DNA from 2 places in the Paraburkholderia sp. SIMBA_027 genome. Region 1 is predicted to be linked to the other one. Evidence: predicted binding sites of a transcription regulator. Region 1 holds the regulator's gene; the other holds the start of a gene.

Region 1 (3,404 bases):
TGTGTCCGTGCACGCGGTGCGCGACGGCGCGGATCTGCAACTCGCGCTCACCGAACTCAAGAACAAGCACATCGTGCTGATCGACACGATCGGCATGAGCCAGCGCGACCGCGCCGTGGCCGACCAGATCGCCATGCTCTGCGGCGCGGGCCGTCCGGTGCGGCGCCTTCTGCTGCTCTCGGCGACCAACCACGGCGACACGCTCAACGAAGTCGTGCAGGCCTACCAGAGCGGTCCGGACAACTCGCCGCTCACCGGCTGCATCCTCACCAAGCTCGACGAGGCGACCAACCTCGGCAGCACGCTCGACACGGTCCTGCGCTACAAGCTGCCGGTGCACTACGTCTCGACCGGCCAGAAGGTGCCCGAGAACCTGTACGTGGCCACGCGCCGCTTCCTGATTCGCAGCGCGTTCTGCGTGCCGCGCGACCGCTCGCCGTTCGTGCCGCACGAGGACGACATTCCTGCATTGCTCTCCGCGCTGTCGAATCGTTCGAACGCGCAAGCACCCGAGGTCCGGTTTGGATAAGTTCGTGATCGATCAGGCCGAAGGCCTGCGGCGTCTGCTTGCGCGAGAAGGCTCGCGCGTGATCGCGGTGACAGGCGGCCCCGGCGCGCCGGGACGCACGACCGCCGTGATCAATCTGGCGGCGGCGCTGACCGGCCATGGCAAGGACGTGCTCGTCATCGACGAATGTCTCGGGCCGCGCTCGGTGAGCGCGCTGCTCGGCGGCATTCGCGGCGCGGGCAACTTCGCGGCGGTGATGCGCGGCGAGATGGGGCTCGACGAAGCCGCTGGGCGTCACGCGCTCGGCTTTCGCGTGCTGGCCGTCTCGCGCGAGCATCGCTCGCAGTACACCAGCGCGCAACTGAACAAGGTGCTGACCGGCCCGGCTGACATCGTCCTCATCGACGCCCAGCTCGACGCCGACGGCGCACTGTCGCCGCTCGCGATGCACGCGCACGACGTGCTGATCGTCATGCGCGTCGCCGCGCAGGCGATCACCGACGCCTACGCGTGCATGAAACGGCTGCATTTCGCGCACGCGATTGGCCAGTTCCGCGTGCTCGCGAACCACGTGGCGAGCGCGACCGACGCGCACGCCGCGTTCGACAACCTCGCGGGCGTCGCCAGCCGCTACCTGACGGTCTCGCTCGAGAACGCCGGGTGCGTGGCCGCCGACCCGCACATGCCGCGTGCGGTGCAACTGTCGCGCTGCATCGTCGACGCCTTCCCTTCGACGGCCGCCGCGCGGGATTTCCGCCATGTGGCCGCCGAACTGCCGCATTGGCCGATGCGCCCGGCGCTGTCCGCGCGCTCGTCCAATGCGGCGGATTTCGCCGAAGCGGTGGCGTCGTCGGATGCCGAAGTCAAGGCGGCGCGCGCGAGCGCGGCCGCAGCGGCTTCGGCCGGGCAGATGAACGCCGCGGCCGCGAGCCACGCCAACGTGCCGCGCGCGCCGATCGTCGAGACCGCGCCTGCCGGCGTGGCCGCCGCCGCCGTCTCGGCGCACGCAGCACATGCAGCACAAACTGAATCATTCGTTTCGACCGTCACAGGCGTCCCATCCGCGCCCGCGCCGGCCCACGCCGGATGGCGGGCGGACCCGCCCGTGCAGCGCCCCGCGCCGCAGCACGCATGACGTGCGGCGGACGGCAGGCGCAGCAAGGGAAAAGAGAAGCAGGAGAGCATGATGTATAACGCTCAAGGAAAAATTTCGCAGGCCGATGTCCTCGCGAAATACGCGCCGCTGGTCAGGCGTCTGGGTCTGCAGCTCGTGGCGAAAATGCCTGCGAGCGTGGATCTGGACGACCTCATCCAGGCCGGCATGATCGGTCTGATGGATGCGGCCAACCGCTACAAGGAAGACCAGGGCGCGCAGTTCGAGACCTACGCGAGCCAGCGCATCCGCGGGGCGATGCTCGACGAGCTGCGCAGCAACGACTGGCTGCCGCGCAGCCTGCGCCGCACCTCGCGCGAGGTGGAGAGCGCCGTGCATCAGGTGGAGCAGCGGCTCGGACGCTCGGCGAGTGAAACCGAGATCGCCGACCATCTGAGCATGCCGCTCGACGAGTATCAGTCGATGCTGCAGGACCTGCATGGCAGCCAGCTGATCTACTACGAAGACTTCGACCGTTCCGCCGAGGACGAGCCGTTCCTCGACCGCTATTGCGTCGATCATTCGGATCCGCTCTCGGCGCTGCTCGACGACAGCCTGCGCGGCGCGCTCGTCGAAGCGATCGAACGCCTGCCCGAGCGCGAGAAGCTGCTCATGTCGCTCTACTACGAGCGCGGCATGAACCTGCGCGAGATCGGCGCGGTGATGGAAGTGAGCGAGTCGCGCGTGTGCCAGTTGCACAGCCAGGCGGTGGCGCGTCTGCGTACGCGTCTGCGCGAGATGTCCTGGGCCGGCACCGAGAATTAAGCGGCGGCGGGTTCGGGGCGAGAAGAGCCGGAGTGCGCAAGCGCTCCGGTTTTTTTATGGGCGCTCGACTGCGCCGATGGCGTTCGCGACGCGCGCGAAGCGCAAAACAAAAAAGCCGAAGCAATCCGCTTCGGCTTTTTTTGTCGCTGCGCGGCGTTGTGCGGCGCGCTTTAATCCCGGCTCACAGCCCGCTTCACAACCCGTTTTACAACCCGAACGCGGGCAAACGGCCGTCGGGACCGTACAGCATCGTCGCGCCGGTATTGGTCTCGCCGCGCAGGATCGCCAGCGCACGGCGGTTATGTTCCATGCGCGTGCGGATCATCATGCCGATGGTGAGATTCTGGCGTCGCGCGCGCTCGGTCGAACCCTTGAGCAGCGCCCATTGACCCGTGAGACGCGTGTCGCCGTCGCAGGCCAGTTCGATGCCCTTGCGGCCGCCCGGCAGACCGAGACCGGCCAGCTGCGCGTCGCGCACCTTTTCGAGCCCGGCCAGGCGCTGCGTGAGCGTCGACTTCTGCTCGACGATCTGCGGCAGCGAATCCATGCCGTCGGCCGAGGTGAGCGCCTTCTCTTCGAAGGCGAGCAGCGACGCGAAAGCCTCAACAGCGGCGTGTTCGTCGATCAGTGTGGCGAGCAGGTCGTCTTTCATCGGTACCACCAGTCAAAGCGGATTGCGGGCCGGCGAAGGCGATCAGTTGCCCGTTGCCGGCTGCTTGATCAGACCGCGCGCCGTGTCGAGGATCCCATCGGCGATCTTGCCGGTGTCGATCTGCAGCGTGCCGTTCTTGATAGCGTCCTTGATCGACTGGACGTGATCCATGTCGATGTCGGCGCTATCGCTCGACGGCGCCGAACGCAGCGTCGAGGACAGCGAGGAAAGGCTCACGTTGGCGTCTCCGGGAGTGCTGCCCGTCGACGCGGTGCTGGCGGACGCGGCGGGAGACGCCGTGCTGCCGGCGCCGATGGCGCTCGCGG
Region 2 (3,404 bases), on a different contig from region 1:
GCGAGGCGCAGCGAATGAGCAAACCGCATTCCCGAAAAATCAATAGGTTCCGGCCCTCTGAAATAAAGGCGAATGACCGTGCATATCTCTGTTACGCGTCAATGAATTCGCTTTTATAATCTCCAGAGGAATGCGGCGGTTATGCCAATAACATCGTTAGTTGCCCTTCCTCTCGCCCCTTTTGCTTCTTTGTCAGAAAAACACCTACACATTAAGCGGTGTTTTTCTTGCATCGCGTCGCGGCATCCTTCCGATTTTCATTTGGGGCCACCCTAGCCACAATGCGGGGACGACCACTAAACGGGCCGTTCGCCTCGCCTTGCGCTGTCCGCGCTGCGTCGAACGAGCAAACGTTTCCGCACCAGGCCTGACCAGCCGCTACGTTTCGAATTCGGGGGTATCCATGAGCGCGACGACGCAAAGCGACATGCTCAGCGAGATCAAGGAAGTGAATCTGTCGTACCTGTTGCTCGCGCAACGTCTGTTGCGCGAAGACCGGCCGACGGGCATGTTCCGTATGGGCATCTCGGAGCAGCTGGCCGACGTGCTGGCCAATCTCACCTTCGCGCAGACGGTGCGCCTCGCCGCATCGAATCAACTGCTGTGCCGCTTCCGCTTCGACGATCACGCCATCCTTGGCGCACTCGCCGACAAGGGCAAAGCCGCGCAAACGCATTCCGCCATCCTCATGGCCGGCCAGGGCGTCGAGCAGGTCAACTGACCTGCCGCCCGGCTTACCTCGCGGCCCGCTGGCGCCGCGCCCATCCAGGATCCACGCGTGATCCATTCGGGGGTCTATGGCGACACTAACGGCGACGCATGCCGCGGCAGGCGCGGTCTCTCAGGCTGCGCCCTGCGCACTGCTGGATTCCGCGGCCGGTTCCGCGGATACGAACATCAGCACCGGCGACACCCTGCAGGACAGCGGCACACCCGCGGCGAAGCCGTCCACCCAACCCGCGACGAAGGGCGCGGCGAAGGGCACCACTAAGGGCGCAAGCCGCGGCGCGCCGCGCAGTGTCGTGCTCGAGGTCAAGGAAATCGCACTGGCGATCGAAATGATCGAACTCGGTGCACGCCTGCAGATGCTCGAAGCGGAAACCTCGCTGTCGCGCGACCGCCTGATCCGTCTTTACAAGGAAGTGAAGGGCGAATCGCCGCCCAAGGGCATGCTGCCGTTCTCGACCGACTGGTTCATGACGTGGCAGCCCAACGTGCATTCCTCGCTGTTCTACAACACGTTTCTGTTCATGAGCGGACAGGGACGCTGCGACACCGTGCGCGCGATCGTGAAGAGCTACCGGCTCTATCTCGAACACATGCGTCTGCACGACGAAGAGCCCGCGCTGAGCCTGACGCGCGCCTGGACGCTGGTGCGCTACTTCGCCTCCGGTCTGTTGCAGCTGACGTCGTGCTCGCGCTGCGGCGGCCGTTTCGTCGCGCACGCCCACGATCCGCAACGCAGCTTCGTCTGCGGACTGTGCCAGCCGCCTTCGCGCGCAGGGCGCACGCGCCGCAACGCCGAAGCGGTTCACGCTTCCTGAGTGCGGGTGCGCGCGTGCTTCGGCCCGATCCCGCGCATCCAGAAAGGGCGACAGATTGCCGCTGTACGCCACGTCCGGCACCGTCGCGGTTTGCGTCCTGCTTTTCACCGCGCCTTTCACCCCGCCGCCTTGCGCCGGATTGCCCCTCGCCGCCCGCGCCGCGCGGCGCGCTCCGGCGATCCGGCCCTCCAGCGTTTGCGTCTGCGAGGGTCGCGTGCGGATCCAATCCCAAAGTTTTTCGCACTGGTGCCGTAAACCCAACTAAGGGCGCGGGCCAATGACGGTCCGCGGCGCATTCTTCCAGTGAGGGTCCGGCAGTGCTGATTATCGTGGGAACACTCGTGACGTTGTTGTCGGTCTTCGGCGGCTATGCGATGGAGGGCGGCCATCTCGGCGCGCTCATGCAGCCCGTGGAAGTGCTGATGATCGCCGGTGCGGGCGTCGGCGCGTTCATTCTCGGCAACGGCATCAAGACCATCAAGGCCACGCTCGGCGTCCTTCCGACGCTCTTCAAGGGCGCGAAGTACAACAAGGACGTCTACATGGAGCTGCTCGCGCTGCTCTATGTCCTGCTCGCGAAGGCGCGCAAGGAAGGGACGCTCACGCTCGAAGCGGATATCGACGATCCGCAGAAGAGCCCGATCTTCACGCAGTACCCGAAGATCCTGGCCGACAAGCACATCGTCGAATTCCTGAGCGATTACCTGCGTCTGATGGTCGGCGGCAACATGAATGCTTTCGAGATCGAAAGCCTCATGGACGAGGAAATCGAAACGCATCACGCCGAAGGCGAAGCGCCCGCGCACGCGCTCTCGAAGGTGGGCGACGCGATGCCGGCGTTCGGTATCGTGGCGGCGGTGATGGGCGTGGTGCACACGATGGCGTCGGCCGACAAGCCGCCCGCGGTGCTCGGCGAGATGATCGCCCAGGCGCTCGTCGGCACCTTCCTCGGCATTCTGCTTTCGTACGGTCTGATCGGCCCGCTCGCCTCGCTCGCCGAGCAGCGCGTGACCGAGTCGACCAAGATGTTCCAGTGCATCAAGGTGACGATTCTCGCGAGCCTGAACGGCTACGCGCCGGCGATCGCCGTGGAATTCGGCCGCAAGGTGCTGTTCTCGACCGAGCGCCCGTCGTTCTCCGAACTGGAAGAACACGTGCGCCGCGTCAAGGCGAAATAAGGCGGGCGGCCCGATGAGCAACAACAAGGACCGCGCCATTGTCGTGAAGCGCGTCGCCCCGAAAAAGGGCGGCCACCACGGCGGTGCATGGAAGCTGGCCTACGCGGACTTCATGACCGCGATGATGGCGTTCTTCCTGCTGATGTGGCTGCTCAGCTCGGCCTCGACGGTGCAGTTGAAGGGCATTGCCGACTACTTCAACCAGCCGCTCAAGGTCACGCTGTGGGGCGGCGATCGCAGCGCGGAAGACTCGTCGATCGTGAAGGGCGGCGGGCGCGACATCTCCTCGCAGGACGACGGCGTCACGCGCCGCAGCGACGGCATGACCGCGCGCACCGACCGCAGCACGGTCAAGCACAACGACGACGAAGCTTCGAAGACGCAGCAAGGCTCGCTCGAGCGCCAGGAACAGGTGCGCCTGCACGATCTGCAAGTGAAGCTGATGGCGGCGATCGAGGCGAATCCGGTGCTGCGCCAGTTCAAGCAGCAGATCCGCATCGATTCGACGCTGCAGGGCCTGCGCATCGAGATCGTCGACTCGCAGAAGCGGCCGATGTTCGCGACGGCGCGCGACGTGGTCGAGCCGTACATGCGCGACATCCTGCAGGCGATCGGCAAGACGCTCAACGACGTGCCCAACCGCATCGTCGTGCAAGGCCACACCGACGCCGTGCCGTACGCG

Evidence for each region. Region 1 encodes FliA, which starts transcription of late flagellar genes. Its sites were predicted from a motif close to CTAAAGTTTNNNNNNNNNNNGCCGNTA; they were not measured.
Region 2: a site for FliA is predicted at 1,773-1,799, ahead of motA (flagellar motor stator protein MotA). Genes of this name have one in related genera too.

What each region holds. Positions count from the first base shown of each region.
Region 1 is NZ_JAWRWY010000021.1:16,440-19,843, forward strand. Features, by position in the region: gene flhF (flagellar biosynthesis protein FlhF) at 1-529, shown strand, start outside; partial or broken gene SB764_RS31905 (MinD/ParA family protein) at 522-1,304, shown strand; gene SB764_RS31910 (RNA polymerase sigma factor FliA) at 1,695-2,426, shown strand; gene SB764_RS31915 (flagella synthesis protein FlgN) at 2,632-3,078, opposite strand; gene flgM (flagellar biosynthesis anti-sigma factor FlgM) at 3,121-3,404, opposite strand, start outside.
Region 2 is NZ_JAWRWY010000006.1:451,305-454,708, forward strand. Features, by position in the region: gene flhD (flagellar transcriptional regulator FlhD) at 404-721, shown strand; gene flhC (flagellar transcriptional regulator FlhC) at 1,023-1,544, shown strand; gene motA (flagellar motor stator protein MotA) at 1,862-2,722, shown strand; gene motB (flagellar motor protein MotB) at 2,736-3,404, shown strand, end outside.